Regions from separate parts of the Isoptericola nanjingensis genome, predicted to be linked through region 2. Evidence: predicted binding sites of a transcription regulator. Region 2 holds the regulator's gene; the other holds the start of a gene.
What was found. The regulator HspR, encoded in region 2, represses chaperone genes until heat shock. The targets are predictions, from matches to a motif close to AAGTTGAGTCNNNNNGACTCAACTT.
Positions count from the first base shown of each region.

Region 1 (8,648 bases), on a different contig from region 2:
GAGTACTCGGACATGTCGATGCGCACCATGGCGCGCTCGTCGTCGAACAGGAAGTCCGCGAGCGACTTGGCCAGCTCGGTCTTGCCGACGCCGGTCGGGCCGAGGAACAGGAACGACCCGGTCGGCCGGTCGGGGTCGGCCACGCCGGCCCGCGAGCGCCGCACGGCGTCGGACACCGCGCGCACCGCGGCCGTCTGGCCGATGAGCCGCTCGCCGATGACGTCCTCCATGTGCAGGAGCTTCTCCGACTCGCCCTGCAGCAGGCGCCCGGCGGGGATGCCGGTCCAGGCGGAGACCACCTCGGCGATCTCGTCGGAGCCCACCTTGTCGGCGATCATCGGCGCCTCGTGCGCGGCTGCCTCGTCGGCCCCCTGCGACGCCTCGGCCTGCTCGGCGTCGGCGAGCTCGCGCTCGACCTGCGGGATCTCCCCGTACAGCAGGCGCGCGGCGGACTCGAGGTCGCCCTCGCGCTGCAGCCGGTCGGACTCGGTGCGCAGCTCGTCGATGCGGGCGCGCAGGTCGCCGACGCGGTTGTGGCCGGCCTTCTCCGACTCCCACCGCGCGGTGAGCGCGGCCAGCCTCTCGCGCGTGTCGGCGAGGTCGGCCCGCAGCCGCTCGAGGCGCTCGGTGGAGGCGGCGTCGTCGGACTCCTTGAGCACGACCTCCTCCATCTCGAGGCGCGTGACGACGCGCTGCAGCTCGTCGATCTCGACCGGCGAGGAGTCCATCTCCATGCGCAGGCGCGACGCCGCCTCGTCGACGAGGTCGATCGCCTTGTCGGGCAGCTGGCGGCCGGTGATGTACCGGTCGGACAGCGCGGCGGCGGCCACGAGCGCGGAGTCGGCGATCGTCACCTTGTGGTGCGCCTCGTACCGCTCCTTGAGCCCGCGCAGGATCGCGACCGTGTCCTCCACGGACGGCTCGCCGACGAACACCTGCTGGAACCGGCGCTCGAGGGCCGGGTCCTTCTCGATGTGCTCGCGGTACTCGTCGAGGGTCGTGGCGCCGACCAGGCGCAGCTCGCCGCGGGCGAGCATCGGCTTGAGCATGTTGCCCGCGTCCATGGCGCCCTCGCCGCCGGCGCCCGCGCCGACGACGGTGTGCAGCTCGTCGATGAAGGTGACGACCTCGCCGTCGGACGCGGTGATCTCCTCGAGCACGGCCTTGAGCCGCTCCTCGAACTCGCCGCGGTACTTGGCGCCCGCGACCATGCCCGCCAGGTCGAGCGCGACGAGGCGCTTGCCCTGCAGGGACGTCGGGACGTCGCCCGCGACGATGCGCTGGGCCAGGCCCTCGACGACGGCGGTCTTGCCGACGCCGGGCTCGCCGATGAGCACGGGGTTGTTCTTGGTACGGCGGCTGAGCACCTGCACGACGCGGCGGATCTCGGAGTCGCGGCCGATGACCGGGTCGAGCTGGCCGTCGCGGGCGCGCTGCGTGAGGTCGCTGCCGTACTGCTCCAGCGCCTTGTACGTGCCCTCGGGGTTGGGGCTGGTGACGCGGGACGAGCCGCGGACGGCGGGCAGCGCGGCGCGCAGGGCGTCGGCGGTCGCGCCCGCCTCGGTCAGCGCCTGGGCGGCGGCGGACTGCCCGGCGGCGAGCGCGACGAGCAGGTGCTCCGTCGAGACGTACTCGTCGCCGAGCGCCTCGGCCTCCTTGGCTGCGTTCTCCAGCACGGCGCTCGTCGCGCGCGACGGCGCGGGCTGCGCGACGGCGGACCCGCTCGCCTGCGGCAGGGCGACGAGGGCCGCGCGGGCGCGCTGGCCGATCTGCTGGGTGTTCGCGCCGACGGCGTCGAGCAGGCCGACGGCGACGCCGCCCGACTGCTGGAGCAGCGCCTGCAGCAGGTGCACGGGCTCGAGCTGGGGGTTGCCCGCGGCCGACGCCGACTGGACGGCGTCGCCGAGCGCCTGCTGCGACATGGTCGTGAGCTTGATGTCCATGGGACCTCCGGGATGACGTGCGATGACACGGGAGAACGTCTGTCGGGGGAACGCCGCCAAAGTTGAGTGTATTCCGCTCAACTTTGATCGCAAGCCGCCCGGGGCGCCGGGTGGCTCGCGGACGGCCGCTGCGGGATGCTGGGCCGGTGACCACTCCAGCCCGCGGCCCCGTGCGCCGCCTCCGCACCGCGATCGCGGCGGTCCTGGCCGCCGTCGGCCTCCTCGCCCTCGCCGGGTGCATGAAGGTCGACATGGACATGACGCTGTCGGAGGACGACACCGTCTCCGGCTCGATCGTCATGGCCGTCTCCAACAGCCTCGCCGAGACCATGGGGATGGAGCCGGGCGAGCTGTGGAAGCAGGCGGGCGGGGAGCTGTCCCAGAACCTGCCCGAGGGCACGTCCCAGGAGCCGTACTCCGACGACGAGTACACCGGCACCCGGTACACCTTCACCGACGCCCCGATCAGCCAGATCTCGGGCGAGGGCGGCGAGGACCTCACCATCACCCGCGACGGCGACAACTACGTCGTCGACGGCACCATGAACCTCTCCGAGGGTGCCGACCAGCTGAAGTCTCTGCCGCAGAACGTCCAGGACGCCTTCGACGTCAGCCTCGCCATCACCTTCCCCGGCCCGGTCAGCGACGCCACCGGCGCCATCGACGGCAACACCGTCACCTGGACGCCGAAGGTCGGCGAGAACGCCGAGATCCACGCCGTCGGCGTAGCCACCGCGGGCAGCAGCTTCCCGTGGTGGATCGTCGGGCTCGTCGTCGGGCTGGTCGTCATCGGCCTCGTCGTGTGGTTCGTCGTGCGGAACAACCGCCGCCCCGCCCCGGTCACGGGCACCGCGGCGGGCGACACCGCCCTCGCCGCGCAGGCCGCCCCCGGGGCCGTCCCCGCCGCCGGTCCGACGCCGGAGGAGCAGGTCTTCGGCGCGCCCGCGGCTCCGCCCGCCGCACCGTACACCGGCCCGGTCGCCGAACCGCTCGAGCCGGAGGCCGCGCCCGAGGCCGCCACGCCCGCCGGCCCCACGACCGGACCCGTCGCGGAGCCGCTGGAGCCCGGCCGCCCGGGCGAGGAGGACACCGTCCGGCAGGAGCCCGTCGGCGACGCCACCGCGCCCGAGCCCGACGTCGAGCCCGACGTCACGGGCACGACCGGCGACCGCCCCGGCGACGAGGACCGCCCGTCCGGTCCCGCGCAGGGTGCCTGACGCGCCGACCGCGCCACGCCCCGAGCCCGGGGCGTGGCGCGAGGACGTCCTCGGCCCGGAGTTCCGGGCGCGCACGCTGCCGCTGCCCGGCGGCGCGGAGGCCGTGCTGGTGCGGCACGTGCCGTCCACGCCGGACGACGACGGCGCGCCGGGCCCTCAGGGCGTCGCGCGCACGGCGGTGCTGTCCGTGCACGGGTTCGTCGACTACTTCTTCCACCCGCACGTCGCGCGCGCTGTCGCCGCCCGCGGGCACGCGTTCTACGCCGTCGACCTGCGCGGCCACGGGCGGGCGCTGGCCGCGCACGTCGCCGCCGGGCGCGACCCCAACCTCGTGGACGACCTGGCGCTGTACGCCCAGGACCTCGACGCCGCGGCCGCCGTCGTGCGCGCTGCGGGACACGAGCGGCTGGTGGTGCTCGGGCACTCCACGGGCGGCCTGGTCGCGCCCCTGTGGGCGAACGCCCGCCCCTGCCGCGCGGACGCGCTCGTGCTCAACAGCCCGTGGCTGGAGCTCAACGAGAGCTGGCTGATGCGCGGCCCGGCGACCTGGGCGATCGACGTCGTCGGGCGCGTCGCGCCACGGCTGGCCGTGGGCTCCGTCGGCGAGCACTACGGCGCCGCGCTGCACCACGAGACCGGCGGGGAGTGGGACTACGACCTGGCCTGGAAGCCGCACGCCGGCTTCCCCGCCCGCGCCGGGTGGCTGCGCTCCGTGCGCCGCGCGCAGCACCGGGTGGCCCGCGGGCTGGGCCTCACGATCCCGGTCCTCGTGCTCGCGTCCGACCGGTCCGGTCCGGCCCGGTCGTGGCACGACGAGCTGGTCACCACGGACTCCGTGCTGGACGTCGCGCACATCCGCGACCGGGCGCCCCGCCTGGGCAGCGACGTCACCGTGCGGACGGTCGCCGGCGGCGCGCACGATCTCGCCCTCTCGCCGCAGCCCGCCCGCGACACGTACCTCACCACCGTGCTGGACTGGATCGAGGCGCTCCCCTAGCGCCCACGGTCGTGTCCGATTCCCGCTAGCCCGCCGTCGGTGGACCGCGTGAGGATGGGGGCATGACGACGACGGCCCACCCCGACGCGCGGGAGTTCGAGGAGCGGTACCGCGCCATCGCCGCGCGGGACACCCGGTTCGACGGGCAGTTCTTCACGGCGGTCAGCTCCACGGGCATCTACTGCCGCCCGTCCTGCCCGGCGCGCACGCCGAAGCCGGAGAACGTCACCTTCTACCTCACCTCGGCGGCCGCGCACGAGGCTGGCTACCGCGCCTGCAAGCGGTGCCTGCCCGAGGCCGCGCCCGGCACCCCGGCCTGGGACCTGCGGCGCGACCTCGCCGGACGGGCGATGCGCCTCATCGCCGACGGCGTCGTGGACCGCGAGGGCACGGACGGGCTCGCGGCCCACCTCGGGTACAGCGCCCGGCAGGTGCACCGCCTGCTCACCGCCGAGCTCGGCGCCGGCCCGCTCGCCCTGGCCCGCGCGCAGCGGGCCCAGACCGCGAGGAGTCTCGTCGTCGGCACCGACCTGCCGCTCGCGGACGTCGCCTTCGCGGCCGGGTTCGGCTCCATCCGGCAGTTCAACGACACGATGACCGAGGTCTTCGCCGTCGCGCCGAGCGAGCTGCGCGCCCGCGCGCGCCGCCGCCCCCCGGCCTTCCGGCACGGGATCTCCCTCGCCGGGGGACCCGGTCCCGCGGCGGATCGGGGCGACGTCGCGCGCGTCCGCCTCGACCTGGAGCTGCCGGTGCGCGAGCCGTTCGACGCCCGCGGCGTCGTCGCGTTCCTCGCGGCGCGCGCCGTCGACGGCGTGGAGGTCGCGGACCTCGACGGCGACGACGTGCGCTACGCCCGTACGCTGCTGCTCCCCCACGGACCCGGCGCGGCGGAGGTCCTGGCCGGGCCGGGCGTGGGGCCCGGCCGGGTCGCCGTGTGCCTGGAGCTCGCGTCAGCCGCCGACGTCTCGGTGGCGGTGGCCCGCCTGCGCCGGCTGCTCGACCTGGACGCCGACCCGGCCGCCGTCGACACGGCCCTCGCCGACGACCCGGCCCTGGCGCCGCTCGTCGCCCGCAGGCCCGGCCTGCGCCTGCCCGGCACGGTGGACCCGCACGAGATCGTGGTGCGCGCCATCGTCGGGCAGCAGATCAGCGTGGCCGCCGCGCGGACGCACCTCGGCCGGCTCGCCGCCGGCGCGGGCACCCCGTACGCCTCCGCGGTCCCCGGGCTCACGCGCCTGTTCCCGACGGCGGCCCAGGTCGCGACCGCGGCGGCGGAGCACCTGCGCCTGCCCGCGCGGTCCGTCGCGACGGTCGTCGACACCGCCGGCGCCCTCGACGACGGCACCCTCGCCGTCGGGGTGGGCGACGACGGCGACGCGCTGCGCACCGCGCTCGTCGCGCGCCGCGGGATCGGACCGTGGACGGCCGCCTACGTGGCGATGCGCGTGCTGCGCGACCCGGACTCCTGGCTCGACGGCGACGTCGCGCTCCTTGCGGGCGCGGCCGCGGCCGGCGTCGACCTGGGCCTGCCCGACGACGCCCCGCGCGCGGCCCGGTCGCGCGCGCTCGCCGCCCGCGCCGGGCGTTGGGCGCCGTGGCGCTCGTACGCCGCCCTGCACCTGTGGCGCGCCGCCCTCCCGCCGACCAGGCAGTGACGCACGTTCTCAGCCCGCACCCCGAGCTCGAGCGCAGGCTCGGCACCCGACCTCCCGGAGGAACCATGTCCGCCCGCACCACCACCCTCAGCACCCCCGACGGTCCGTTCACCGTCGTCGTCGACCCGGACGGCACGGTCCTCGCGTCCGGCTGGACGACGGACGCCGACGCCCTGGTCGGTCTCGTCCACCCCGACGTCCGGCCCACGGCCACGACGCCCGTGCCCGACGACGACCCCGCGGTCGCCTCTGCCGTCGCCGCGGTCCGCGCCTACTACGCGGGGGACGTGCGCGCGATCGACGCCGTCCCCGTCCGCCAGGTCTCCGGCCCGTACCGCGCGCACGCGTGGGACGTGCTGCGCACCGTCGACGCCGGGGACCCCGTGACGTACACCCGCTACGCGGAGCTGTCCGGCCGCCCTGCGGCCGTCCGCGCGGCGGCCGGCGCGTGCGCGATGAACGCCGCCGCCCTGTTCGTCCCGTGCCACCGGGTGCTGCGGACCGACGGCAGCCTCGGCGGCTTCCGCTACGGCCTCGACGTCAAGCGCAGCCTGCTCGCCCACGAGGCCCGCCACGCCGGCTGAGCCCGCGACCCGCGACCCGCGACGACGTCAGAGCGACGGCTCCTCCGGCGTGGACACGGTGAACACCGCGCCGGCGATGACCGGCACCCGCGTCGCCGCCCGCTCGAGGTCGTCCAGGCGCCGCGCGACGGTCTCCTCCGGCTCGTTGCCGCTGAGGTCGACGCTCGCCACCAGGTACAGCGATCGCGGCCCCACGTACTCGAGCCGCAGGTAGGTGACCCGCTCCACCTGCGGCATCGTGACGAGGTGCGCGAGCACGGCGGACCGGGTCTCGGGCCGGGCCGCCTCGCCGACGAGGAAGCGGCGGTTGCGGTCCACGAGCACCAGGGAGACGACGGCCAGCACGACGCCGACGACGATCGAGCCGACGGCGTCGGGCACGGGCGACCCGGTGAGCTGGTGCGCGAGCACGCCCCCGAACGCGACGACGAGGCCGACGAGCGCGGCGGCGTCCTCCGCATAGACGGCGCGCAGCGTGGGGTCGGAGGTGACGAGCACGTGGTGCAGGACGTCGTGCTCGGCCTTCTTCGCCTCGGCCCGCGCCTGCCGGCTGGCCTGCAGGAACGAGATCCCCTCGAGCACGAACGCGATGCCGAGCACGGCGTACGCGACGCCGAAGTCGCTCGCGGGCTCGGGGTGCACCAGCTCCTGGATGCCGTGCGTGATGGACACGCCGGCGCCGACGGCGAACAGCCCGATGGCGGCGAACATCGACCACACGTAGGCCTCGCGGCCGAAGCCGAGCGGGTGCTCGCGGTCGGCGGGGCGGCGCGAGCGGCGGTCGGCGACGAAGAGGAACACCTCGTTCCCGGTGTCCGCCCAGGAGTGCACGGCCTCCGCCAGCATCGACGCCGACCCGGTGACGACCGCCGCCACCGACTTCGCGACGGCCACGAACGCGTTCGCGGCGAACGCCACGACGACCGTGAGGGTGCTCTCGCCGCCGGAGTGCGCGTCCTGCACGACGCGCGGGCTGGCGAGGGGCTCCGGCGGCGCGGCGGCGGGATCGGTCTCCGCGGGGTGCGCGAGAGCGGCGAACGGGTCGGGCGCGGCGGCGGGGTCGGGCTCGGCTGGTGCCATGCGCCCGGTCTATCAGCCGCGGGTCAGTCGGGCTCGCCGAACTCGTTGGGGCGCAGGTCGTCGGGGTCGACCTTGCCCGTGCGGAACCCCGCGCGGCCCACCATGTGCGCGGCGACGGGCGACGTGACGAGCTGGAACGCGACGACCAGCACGAGCATCGCGACGGCCGACCAGCTGCGCACCCGGAGCGCGAGCGCCGTGAGCAGGAGGATGAGGCCCAGCACCTGCGGCTTCGTGACGGTGTGCATGCGGGCCAGCAGGGACGGGAAGCGCACGAGGCCCAGCCCGGCGCCGAGCGTCAGGAACGCGCCGGCGAGCAGGCAGACCGCGGCGACGGTGTCGGCGACCGTCGTCCACACCCCCGGGTCGACGTGGGTCATCGCTGGCCACCCTCCGCGCTCTCGGCGTCGTCCTCGGCATCGACGCGCGCCCCGTCGCGCTGCTCGTGCCGTTGTTCCCCGCGCGGCACGTCGGCGGCGCGCGCCTGGGCGGCGACCTCCTCGCGCGTGCGCACGCGGCCCTCGCCCTCCGGCTCCTTCGCGGCGAACCGGGCCATCGTCACCGAGCCCACGAAGCCCACCATCGACAGCGCGACGAGGATCGGGATGGTCTCCGTGCGCCGCGACCAGATGGCCTCGATCGCGATGGCGCACACCAGGGTGACGGTGAGCGTGTCCAGCGCGACCGCCCGGTCGAGCATCGACGGGCCCCGCTCCACACGCACGAGCGCGAGCAGCGCGGCGACGGCCACGAGCACGGCGGCCGCGATCACGGCGGCGAGCATCATGCGTCCTCCCCTCGCCCGGGCGCCAGGCCGCACCGGGACAGCACGGCGTCGCTGGCGAAGGCCCGCAGCACCCGCTCCTCGAGCGCCAGCGTGTCGCGGCGCACGGCCTCCGCGCCGCCGGACGCGTCGATGTCGAGCACGTGCAGGTAGACGACGCCGGTGCTGCGGCGCGCCTCGACGACCAGCGACCCCGGCACCAGCGACGACATCACGGCCGTGATGGTGAGGTACGCGTCCTCGGGGTTGCGCAGGCGGACGGCGACGATGGCGCCGTGCGGCGTCGGGCCCGGCCGGACCGCCTTCCACGCCACCTCGAACGACGCGACGAACAGGTCGGAGACGAACCTCGCCGCGAGGACCACGGTCCGCCACGGCCGCACCGTGC
Region 1 covers NZ_JBNOZL010000007.1:384,249-392,896, reverse strand. The annotation lists gene clpB (ATP-dependent chaperone ClpB) at 1-1,943, opposite strand, end outside; gene ACQP6G_RS16255 (LppM family (lipo)protein) at 2,090-3,160, shown strand; gene ACQP6G_RS16250 (alpha/beta hydrolase) at 3,153-4,157, shown strand; gene ACQP6G_RS16245 (AlkA N-terminal domain-containing protein) at 4,220-5,812, shown strand; gene ACQP6G_RS16240 (methylated-DNA--[protein]-cysteine S-methyltransferase) at 5,878-6,396, shown strand; gene ACQP6G_RS16235 (cation diffusion facilitator family transporter) at 6,424-7,476, opposite strand; gene mnhG (monovalent cation/H(+) antiporter subunit G) at 7,500-7,856, opposite strand; gene ACQP6G_RS16225 (MrpF/PhaF family protein) at 7,853-8,263, opposite strand; gene ACQP6G_RS16220 (Na+/H+ antiporter subunit E) at 8,260-8,648, opposite strand, start outside.
Region 1: the regulator HspR is predicted to act here: its motif matches at 2,003-2,027, upstream of ACQP6G_RS16255 (LppM family (lipo)protein).

Region 2 (8,648 bases):
TCTCCTCGCGGCGGTTGCGACCGAGCCCGACGAGCCGGCCGTCCGCGTCGACGACGAGCGCGCCCACGGGGACGTCGTCGGACGCGAGAGCGTGCGACGCCTCGTGCAGCGCCAGCCCCATGAGCGCGTCCCACACCGCGCGCCGCTGGCTGACCGTGTGCGGCGGGAACTCGCCGTCCGCCCAGGGCAGCGCGAGGCCGGGGCGCACGGGACCGGGCGCGGCGTCGGACGTCACAGGACCAGGCTAGCCGCGGAGAGGTGCCCGGACCCTTCCCGCCGGTACCGTGGGTCCATGCGCCTGCACGTCGCCGACCACCCGCTGGTGGACCACAAGCTCACCGTCCTCCGCGACGAGAACACCCCGTCGGCGACGTTCCGTCTCCTCGTCGACGAGCTCGTGACCCTGCTCGCCTACGAGGCGACGCGGCACGTGCGCACGGAGCCGAAGGAGATCCGCACCCCGGTCACCACGACCACGGGCGTGCGCCTCAGCGACCCGAGCCCCATCGTGGTGCCGATCCTGCGGGCCGGGCTGGGGATGCTCGAGGGCATGACGCGGATGATCCCGACGGCGGAGGTCGGCTTCCTCGGCCTGCAGCGCGACGAGTCCACGTACGAGGCCGTCACGTACGCGAACCGCCTGCCCGACGACCTCACCGACCGGCAGGTGTTCCTCCTCGACCCGATGCTCGCCACCGGCGGCACGCTGGTCGCGGCCATCGACTACGTGCTGGAGCGCGGCGCCCGCGACGTCACCGCCGTGTGCCTGCTCGCCACCCCCGAGGGGCTGAAGGTGCTCGACGACGCGATCGGCTCGCGCGTCGACGTGCAGATCGTCGTGGCCGCCGTCGACGAGCGGCTCAACGACCAGAAGTACATCGTGCCCGGCCTGGGCGACGCCGGGGACCGGCTGTACGGCATCGTCTGACCGGTCCGGGCCCGGGAGGGCTCAGCGGTACTCGCAGTCCCCGATGCGCTCCCAGGTGCGGCCCCAGCCGTGACCCCGGGCGTGGTCCCCGTCCTGACGCTTCTGCGCGCTGTCCGGGCCGTCCTCGCCGCGGCCGACGTAGCGGTAGTTCGCGCCGCGCCACGACGCGACGTCGCCCACCTCGTACCCACCGCTCCAGCGGACCCGGTCCGCGCACCAGCCGGTCGTGCCCGTGAAGGGGTCGACGGCGAGGTCGGCGGACCAGTCGCCGGCGCGCACGGTGTACCTGGCGCCGTCGCGGCCCCGCACCGTGCCCCCGTCGGCGGTCAGGCTCTGGCGGGCGGGCACGGTCACGTCGACGGACGCGCCGTTCGAGCCGCGCACCGCGAAGTCCTGCGGCACCGACGACCCGGTGTTGTCGAGCACCACCGACACCGCCCGGGTGGACGTCGAGCGCCACCGCCCCTTCTCCACCTGCACGGCGCCCGGGTCCAGCCGCGCCTGCGGGTCGACGACGACGCACGACACGGCGTCGTGGTCGAACGTCCGCTCGACCGACCGCGTGCGCTTCTCGATCTCGCGGGAGAGCCGCACCGTGACGTGGCCGGCGTCGGCCGTCAGCCCGCCCGGGGAGGTGCGGAGCGTGGCGGTGGAGCCCGGCTCGACCGACGTCCCGTCCCCGTCGCCGAGGGCCGCCGTCCACGCGACGTCGCCACGGTTGCGCACGTCGACCTCCACCCGCGCCCGGTCGTCGACGCACCGGGTCGCGGTGGACACGTCCACCGATCCGGGCCAGGTCACCGTGGCGCAGCTCTCGAAGGCCGGCACGTCCACGGTGGCGAGGTCGCGCCCGTCGGCGGTGACCGCCAGGCTGCGGGTGCCCCACGGCACGGACACCGTGAGGGTGCCGGTGGCGCCGGCGGCGACCGTCGCGGCATCCCCGTTCCCGGCACCGTCCGACGCCGCGAAGCGCACCGCGTGCGTGGAGCCGCCGTTGTCCACGGGGACGGTGACGGTGCGCCACGACCTGTCGGCGGAGGCGTCGAACCGGCACTCGGCCGCGGTGAGCGTCACCGGCCCGCCGACGGCGGGCGCGAGCGTCGCGGCGTCGTACGACGCCGTCGGGGCGACGGCGGGCACCACGCCCTGCGCGGGCTCGTCGTTGTCGCGGTCGGCCACCCAGCGGTACAGCTGGAACTCGGCGGCGCCCGCGGAGAGCGACGTGCGGTCCGTGGCGGCGACGAAGGTCGCGCTCTCGCCCGGCGCGAGCCGCTTCGGCTCGGTGCTGACCCCGGCGGCGGTCATCGCGACCCGCATCGCCTCGTCGCTGGTGTTGGTGAGCGTGCCGCGCACCTGCAGGCGGCCGTCGACGTTCACGGTCTCGGCGGTCTTCGAGACGGCCCAGCTCGGGTCGTAGCACTCCGCGGAACCGTGCGTCCCGGCGGGCACGCTGGTCCGGTACGTCTGGCCGCCGAGGGTCGTCGCGACCGTCCACGTGGCGCCGCCCGCGGGGACCCGGAGCCCGTCGGGCACCCGCACGGTGACCGACGCACCCGGCGCGACCTCCTGCGCCGCCGCGGCGGTGTCTCCCGCGGCGTCGAGCCGCACCGCGAGGCTCTGGTCGGTGAGGTTGACGTACGTGCCCTCGACCACGGCGGAGGCCGTGGCCACGCCGCCGACCGCGGCGCACCGGGCCTCGACCGCGCGTGCCCCCGAGGCCGCGCCGGCCCACGACTGCGCCACCGTCACCGCGGCGTTGCCGCCCACGGTGTGCGGGGAGCCGGGCAGCTGCGGTGCGGCGGAGACCGCCATCGGCCCGGGCGTGGCCGAGCCGTCCGCGACGACGCGCAGCCGGACGGACCGCTGCTCGCCCGGCGACAGCGGGGCGGCCTCGGGCTTGGCCACGCAGGTCCAGACGGCGCCCTGGTCGCCGCCCGCGCCCGGCACGCAGGCGAGGTCGCCGTCGCTCGTGACGGGCCGCAGCCCGGCGGGCACGCCCAGCTGCACCGACCAGGCGGCGGCGGGCTGGTCGCCGGTGTTCCGCACCGTGACGGGCACCCAGGCCGCGCCCGGGTTCGAGACCGGGACGGCGTCGCCGCTGGAGGCCGTGAGCTCCGCGCCGAACGGCCGCACGGTGGTGGGCGGCAGGGCGATGTTCTCCCGCCCCACGCCCTCGGCCCAGACCGCGGCCCCGATCGCGTAGCTGCCGCCGGCGTTCGCGCGCACCGGCACCGAGACGTCGCGGGACGTGCCCGGCTCGAGGGTGCCGACCGTGCAGCGCGCCGTCCGCGCCGTGGTGTCCCCCGGCGTGCACGACAGGGCGTCCGCCGCGAGCACGTCGCCGACGGACGCGCCGGCCGGCGCCTGTGGCATGGCCAGGTCGACGCCGTCCGGGAGCGCCACCTCGACGACCGTCTCGCTCGCCGTGGCCTTCCCCGTGTTGGCGACGGTGAGCACCAGGGGCTGCGCCGTGCGCGGGTCGAGGGGGGCACCGGCGGCCGTGACCGTGAGGTCCGCGACGGGGGCGAAGATCGTGGTGCCGAGCAGGTTGACCGGGTTCGTCGGGTCGGCGCTGGGCTCGGCCGGCTCGTCCGGCTCGTCCTCGGCGGGCCGCACCGCACCCTCGCCCGGCTGCTCCCCGGGCGGGGTCCACGGGGCGCCCTGGACGGTCACGGGCGCCTGCGGCGCGGCCGTGGGCGGCTCCTCCCCGCCGCCGAGCGCGTTGAGCACCGTGACGACCCCGACGGTCGCGACGGCGACCGCGCTCGCCGCGGCGGCGACGCTCGCCGTGCCGACGGCGGCGCCCGCAGCGGCCGCGGTGCCCGCCGTAGCCGCCGCCGTCGTGCCCGCGGTGGCGGCGGTCGCCGTGGCGGCTCCGGCGGCCGTCGTCCCGGCCGCCGTCGTACCGGCCGTCGCGGCCGCCGTCGTCCCGGCGGCGGCGCTGCTCGTGACGCCCGCGCCGCCGGTGATGCTCGCGCCCCCGACCACGCCGGTGCCGACCGTGCCCGACGCGGCGGTGCTGGTGCCCGCGACCGCGCCGACGCTCCCCGCGCTCCCGGCACCCGCGGCGCTGCCGGCCCCCACGCTCCCGGCCGCGACGGACCCGCCGAAGGCACCGCCCAGCGCGCCCCCGATGGGCAGCGCGCCGACGACGGCGAGGCCCGCGAGCCCGACGACCAGCGGCGCCACGACCGCCCGCATGCCGTGCGCGATGTCCCCGAGCTCGAGCACGAGGGACCGGCACTCCCCGCACGTCTCGAGGTGCGCGTCGACCTTCGCCACCTCGCGCCGGGCGAGGCCGCCCCGCACGTAGGCGCCGAGCAGAGGGTTCACGACGCGGCAGCCGTCGGTGGGCGCGTGCGTGAGGTGCTCCTGCAGGTAGCCGACCCGCAGCCCCTCGCGAGCGCGGTAGGCGAGCGCGGACACGCCGTTGGGCGTGAGCCCGAGGATCGGGGCCACCTCCGCGGGCGCACGCCCCTCGATCTCCGTGTACCAGAGCACGGCCTGCCAGCGCTCCGGCAGCGCCTGGTAGGCGTTCTTGACCACGGAGTGCTCGAAGCCCTCGAACGTGGCGACGTCGGTGGGGTCCACGAGGCCGAGCGCGGCCTCGAACGTGCCGTCGTCGGACGTCGGGCGGGTGCGCTTCACGCCCCGCGCGAGGTCGGCGGCGAGGCGCCGCACCACGGTGAGCAGGTAGGCGCGGAAGGTCGCGTCCGGGCCGCCGCCGTGCTGGAGCACGTCGAGCACGCGGTGGAACGCCTCCGACACGAGGTCGTCCGCGTCGGCCGACGACCGGACGTACTGCCGGGCCACAGCTCGCGCCGCCGGGACGTGCCGGGTGTAGAGGGCCCCGTACGCCTCGAGGTCACCGCCGCGCACGTCGAGGATCAGCTCGGCGTCGCTGCGCGCCGAGTCGTCTGACCCCACGTAGACGTCCGTCATGGCCGACCTCACTCTGGCTGCACTGCGCACCCAACCGCAGACTCCCGTACTCTACGTGCTCCCCGCCTCGTCCTCCGGGGTGAAATTCCCCAGGAACAGCGCAGGATTCCCGCAGTTTTCCGTGCCTCGGGCAGCGGAGAGGGCTATCCCGGGGCACCTACCGATGAAAGTGGCCGACAACTGCGTCATGATGGCTGACCATGGCGGTCCCATCCACATGAACCGGTCCACGAGCGGGCCCCGCGGCGCGCCCGAGAACGATGCGCCCGAGCACGACGCACCCGAGCACGTCCCGGACGTGCTCGACCGCTGGCGCGCGACGAGTCTCGCCGAGGTGTGGCTGCGTCCCGACGACTGGTACCACCCCGCCGTCGACGCCCTCGTCGAGGCCTTCGACGAGGGCCGCTCCCCCCACGCCGCCGCGCACCGGCTCGGCGCCGCGCGCGGGCGGGCCGGCGTCGGCCTGGGCGAGACGCTGGACGACGTCGAGTGCCTGTACCGCTCCGCCCACCGCCCGCCGGACCCCGACGCGATCCGCGCGGTCGCCGTCGGGTGGGTGCGAGGCCGGGACGCAGAGCCGGCCCTCGGCGCGCTGCGCGACCCCAGCTCGGGGCTGCCCACCCGCGAGTACCTGGCCGAGCGGCTGCGGGAGACGTACGGCGCCGCCGTCGGCGCGGACCAGGGCGCGCCGGACACGCACTGCCTCGTCGTCGTGGACGTCGCCGTCGACGGCCTCGCCCCGTGGGACCGCGCCGCACGCTCCGCGACCGTCGGCCGCGCCCTCGAGCAGGTCTTCGGGGAGGGTCATCCGATGGCCGCCCTCACGGACGGCGTGTTCACGGTGCTCGCGCGGCGCGACACGGGGGTGCCCGACCTGGCCAAGGCCACCCGCGGGGTGGTGGAGCGCAACGCCGCGCTCATGGGCCTCGGGGACGTGCTGAGGCGCCCCACCCGGGTGTGGGTGGAGCGCCTCCCGACGTCGCACGCCGCCGCCGTCGAGCTGCTGACGCAGCTGGCCCGCTAGCCGCCCCGGGGGCGCCCCGGGGATCGGGTCACTGCTGCGCGTACGTGAGGCAGTCGGCGTGGCTCTCGTCGTCGGGGCCGGGGCCGACGCGGATGGCCGACGCCGCGCACTCGAGGTCGGTGTTGTGGACGCAGTCGCCGCGCTGGCAGGCGCCCACGTGGGCGACGACCTTCTCGAGGCCGCCCTTGGAGCTCAGCGGGATGAACGTGGCGCACGCCGCGTCGCCGCTGTGCCCCGCGATCGTCACCGCCCCGGCGTGGCAGCCGTGGTCGTGGTTGTAGCCGCAGCCCTCGACCGTGCACTCGGTGACCTCGGGCATCTCCATCAGCGTGCTCATGGTGCGCTCCTCGCCGCTCGACGCCGGCTCTCGCCGCCTTCGACCACGATATTCCTCTCGCACGGAATTGCACAGTGAATGCGCGATCGAATTCGCGACGGGTCGAATAAGGAATGCCTTACCCATTGCCCCGAGAATTAGCGAAGAATTGCGTTGCGGAAAGTCGTCAGCCGCGGCGGTGCGGGCGCCACAGCACCAGCGCGCCCTCCTCGGCCTCGAGATCGGCCCGCTCCGCGCGGCGCACGCGCTGGCCGCGGCGCACGACGACGACGTCGCCCGTCGTGCCGGCCGTGAACACCCGGCCTCCGGGCTGCAGGGCGAGCGCCGCGAGCCGGCCCTCGAGCTGGGCGACGTGCTCCTGCAGGTCGAGGATGCGCCGGATCCCGGCGAGGTTGATGCCCTCCACCTGCGCGAGGCGCTGCACCTCGAGCAGCCGTGCGACGTCGCGCTGGGAGTAGCGCCGGCCGCGGCCGGCGGTGCGGCGCGGCGTGACCAGCCCGAGGCGGTCGTACTGCCGGAGCGTCTGCGGGTGCATGCCCGCGAGCCGGGCCGCCTGCGACACGGTCAGCACCGGCGCGTCCTCGGTGACCATCGCTACCTCCTCGCTCGGTGCCGCTCCTCGGTGCCGCCCCGGGCCGGTCGGCCCGCGCCCCGCCGCGGCGTCATTCCGCCGCGCGCTGCGCGAGCCCCGCCCGCACGTCCTCGTGGTCGCTCTCGGCGGCGAACGCCTCGAGCGCCTCCTTCGCCTTCTTGCTGAGCTTCTGCGGCACGGCCACCTGGACCGTGACCAGCAGGTCGCCCTGCGCCTTCGTGGTCCTGACGCCGCGGCCCTTGACCCGCAGCACCCGCCCGGTGGGCGTGCCGGCCGGCACCTTGAGCTTCACGGTGTGCCCGTCGAGCGTCGGCACCTCGACCGTCGTGCCCAGCGCGGCCTCCGCGAACGTCACCGGGACCGTCATGCGCAGGTTGGCGCCGTCGAGCGTGAACACCGGGTGCGGCGCGACGTGCACGGTGACCACGAGGTCGCCGGCGTCGCCGCCGCCCGAGCCCGGGCGCCCCTTGCCGCGGATGCGCAGCTTGCGGCCGTCGTTCACCCCGGCGGGGATCTTGGTCTTGACCTTGCGGCCGTCCACCGTGAACTCGACGGTGGCGCCCTCCACCGCCGTACGGAACGGCAGCGTGGTCTCGGCCGCGACGTCCGGGCCCCTCTGCGGCGTGGTGAAGCCGGCGCGCTGCCGGCCGCCGCGGAAGCCCCCCTGGCCGCCGAGCATGGAGCTGAGGATGTCCTCGAAGCCCCCGCCGCCCGCACCACCCTGGGGGTACTGCTGGTAGCGCACGTTCGGGCCGGCACCGCCGCCGAACATCGAGCCGAAGACGTCCTCGAACCCGTTGCCGCCGCCCCCGCCCGGGCCCGCCGCGAAGCGGGCGCCGCCGGCCATGGCGCGCACGGCGTCGTACTGCTGGCGCTGCTCGGAGTCGGACAGCACGGCGTACGCCTCGCCGATCTCCTTGAACTTCGCCTCCGCCGACGCGTCGCCCGGGTTCTGGTCCGGGTGGTACTGGCGCGCGAGCTTGCGGTACGCCTTCTTGATGGCCGCGTCGTCCGCGTCCTTGGGGACGCCGAGAGCGGAGTAGAAGTCCTTCTCGATCCAGTCCTGACCTGTCACGACGCCCTCCTTCCTGTCATTGTCCGCGAGATCGACCCGCCCGTCGTGAGTTCGACCCTGGGCAGGTCGGTCTCACGACGGGCAGGTCGATCTCGCGGATGGTGTCACTCGGGGCCGACGACGCCCACGCGGGCGGCGCGGACGACCCGGTCGCCGATGCGGTAGCCGGGCTCGACCACCATCGCGACGGTGGTCACCGTCGCCTCGGGGTCCACGTTGTGCATGAGCGCCTCGTGGACGTTGGGGTCGAACTCCTCCCCGACCGCGCCGAACCGCTCGATGCCGAACCTCGCCAGCGACGCGTCGAGCTTCTCCGCGATGGCCGCCATGGGCCCGCTCAGCTCGGCGTGCTGCTTGGCGCGCTCGATGTCGTCGAGCACCGGCAGCAGCGCGGCGAGCACGTCCTGCGTGCCCTGGGTCCGCGCCGCCTCCTGGTCGCGCAGCGACCGGTTGCGGTAGTTCGTGAACGACGCCCGCTCGCGCTGCAGCGCGTCCAGGTGCTGGGCCGCCTCCGCCTTCGCCGCCAGGACCTCGGCGCTCTCGGCGGCCTCGCCCTCGGGCTCGAAGTCGAGCGCCGCGAGCGGGTCGACGCCCTCGGGCTCGCCCTGGTCGCCGGCGGCGCCGGACGCCTCCCGGGCCTCCCCGGACGTCGGGTCGACCTTCCGCTTGTCCGTGAAGCTGAACGGGGTTTCCCCCGAGCCCTCGGGCTCGGGGGTCCCCTGCGTGTTCTCGTCCGTCACTTCTTGTCGT
Region 2 covers NZ_JBNOZL010000009.1:100,103-108,750, reverse strand. The annotation lists gene ACQP6G_RS18385 (nucleoside deaminase) at 1-121, opposite strand, end outside; gene upp (uracil phosphoribosyltransferase) at 293-928, shown strand; gene ACQP6G_RS18375 (sigma-70 family RNA polymerase sigma factor) at 950-4,870, opposite strand; gene ACQP6G_RS18370 (hypothetical protein) at 5,088-5,894, shown strand; gene ACQP6G_RS18365 (DUF1540 domain-containing protein) at 5,923-6,231, opposite strand; gene ACQP6G_RS18360 (heat shock protein transcriptional repressor HspR) at 6,398-6,823, opposite strand; gene ACQP6G_RS18355 (DnaJ C-terminal domain-containing protein) at 6,894-7,898, opposite strand; gene grpE (nucleotide exchange factor GrpE) at 8,003-8,638, opposite strand; gene dnaK (molecular chaperone DnaK) at 8,635-8,648, opposite strand, start outside.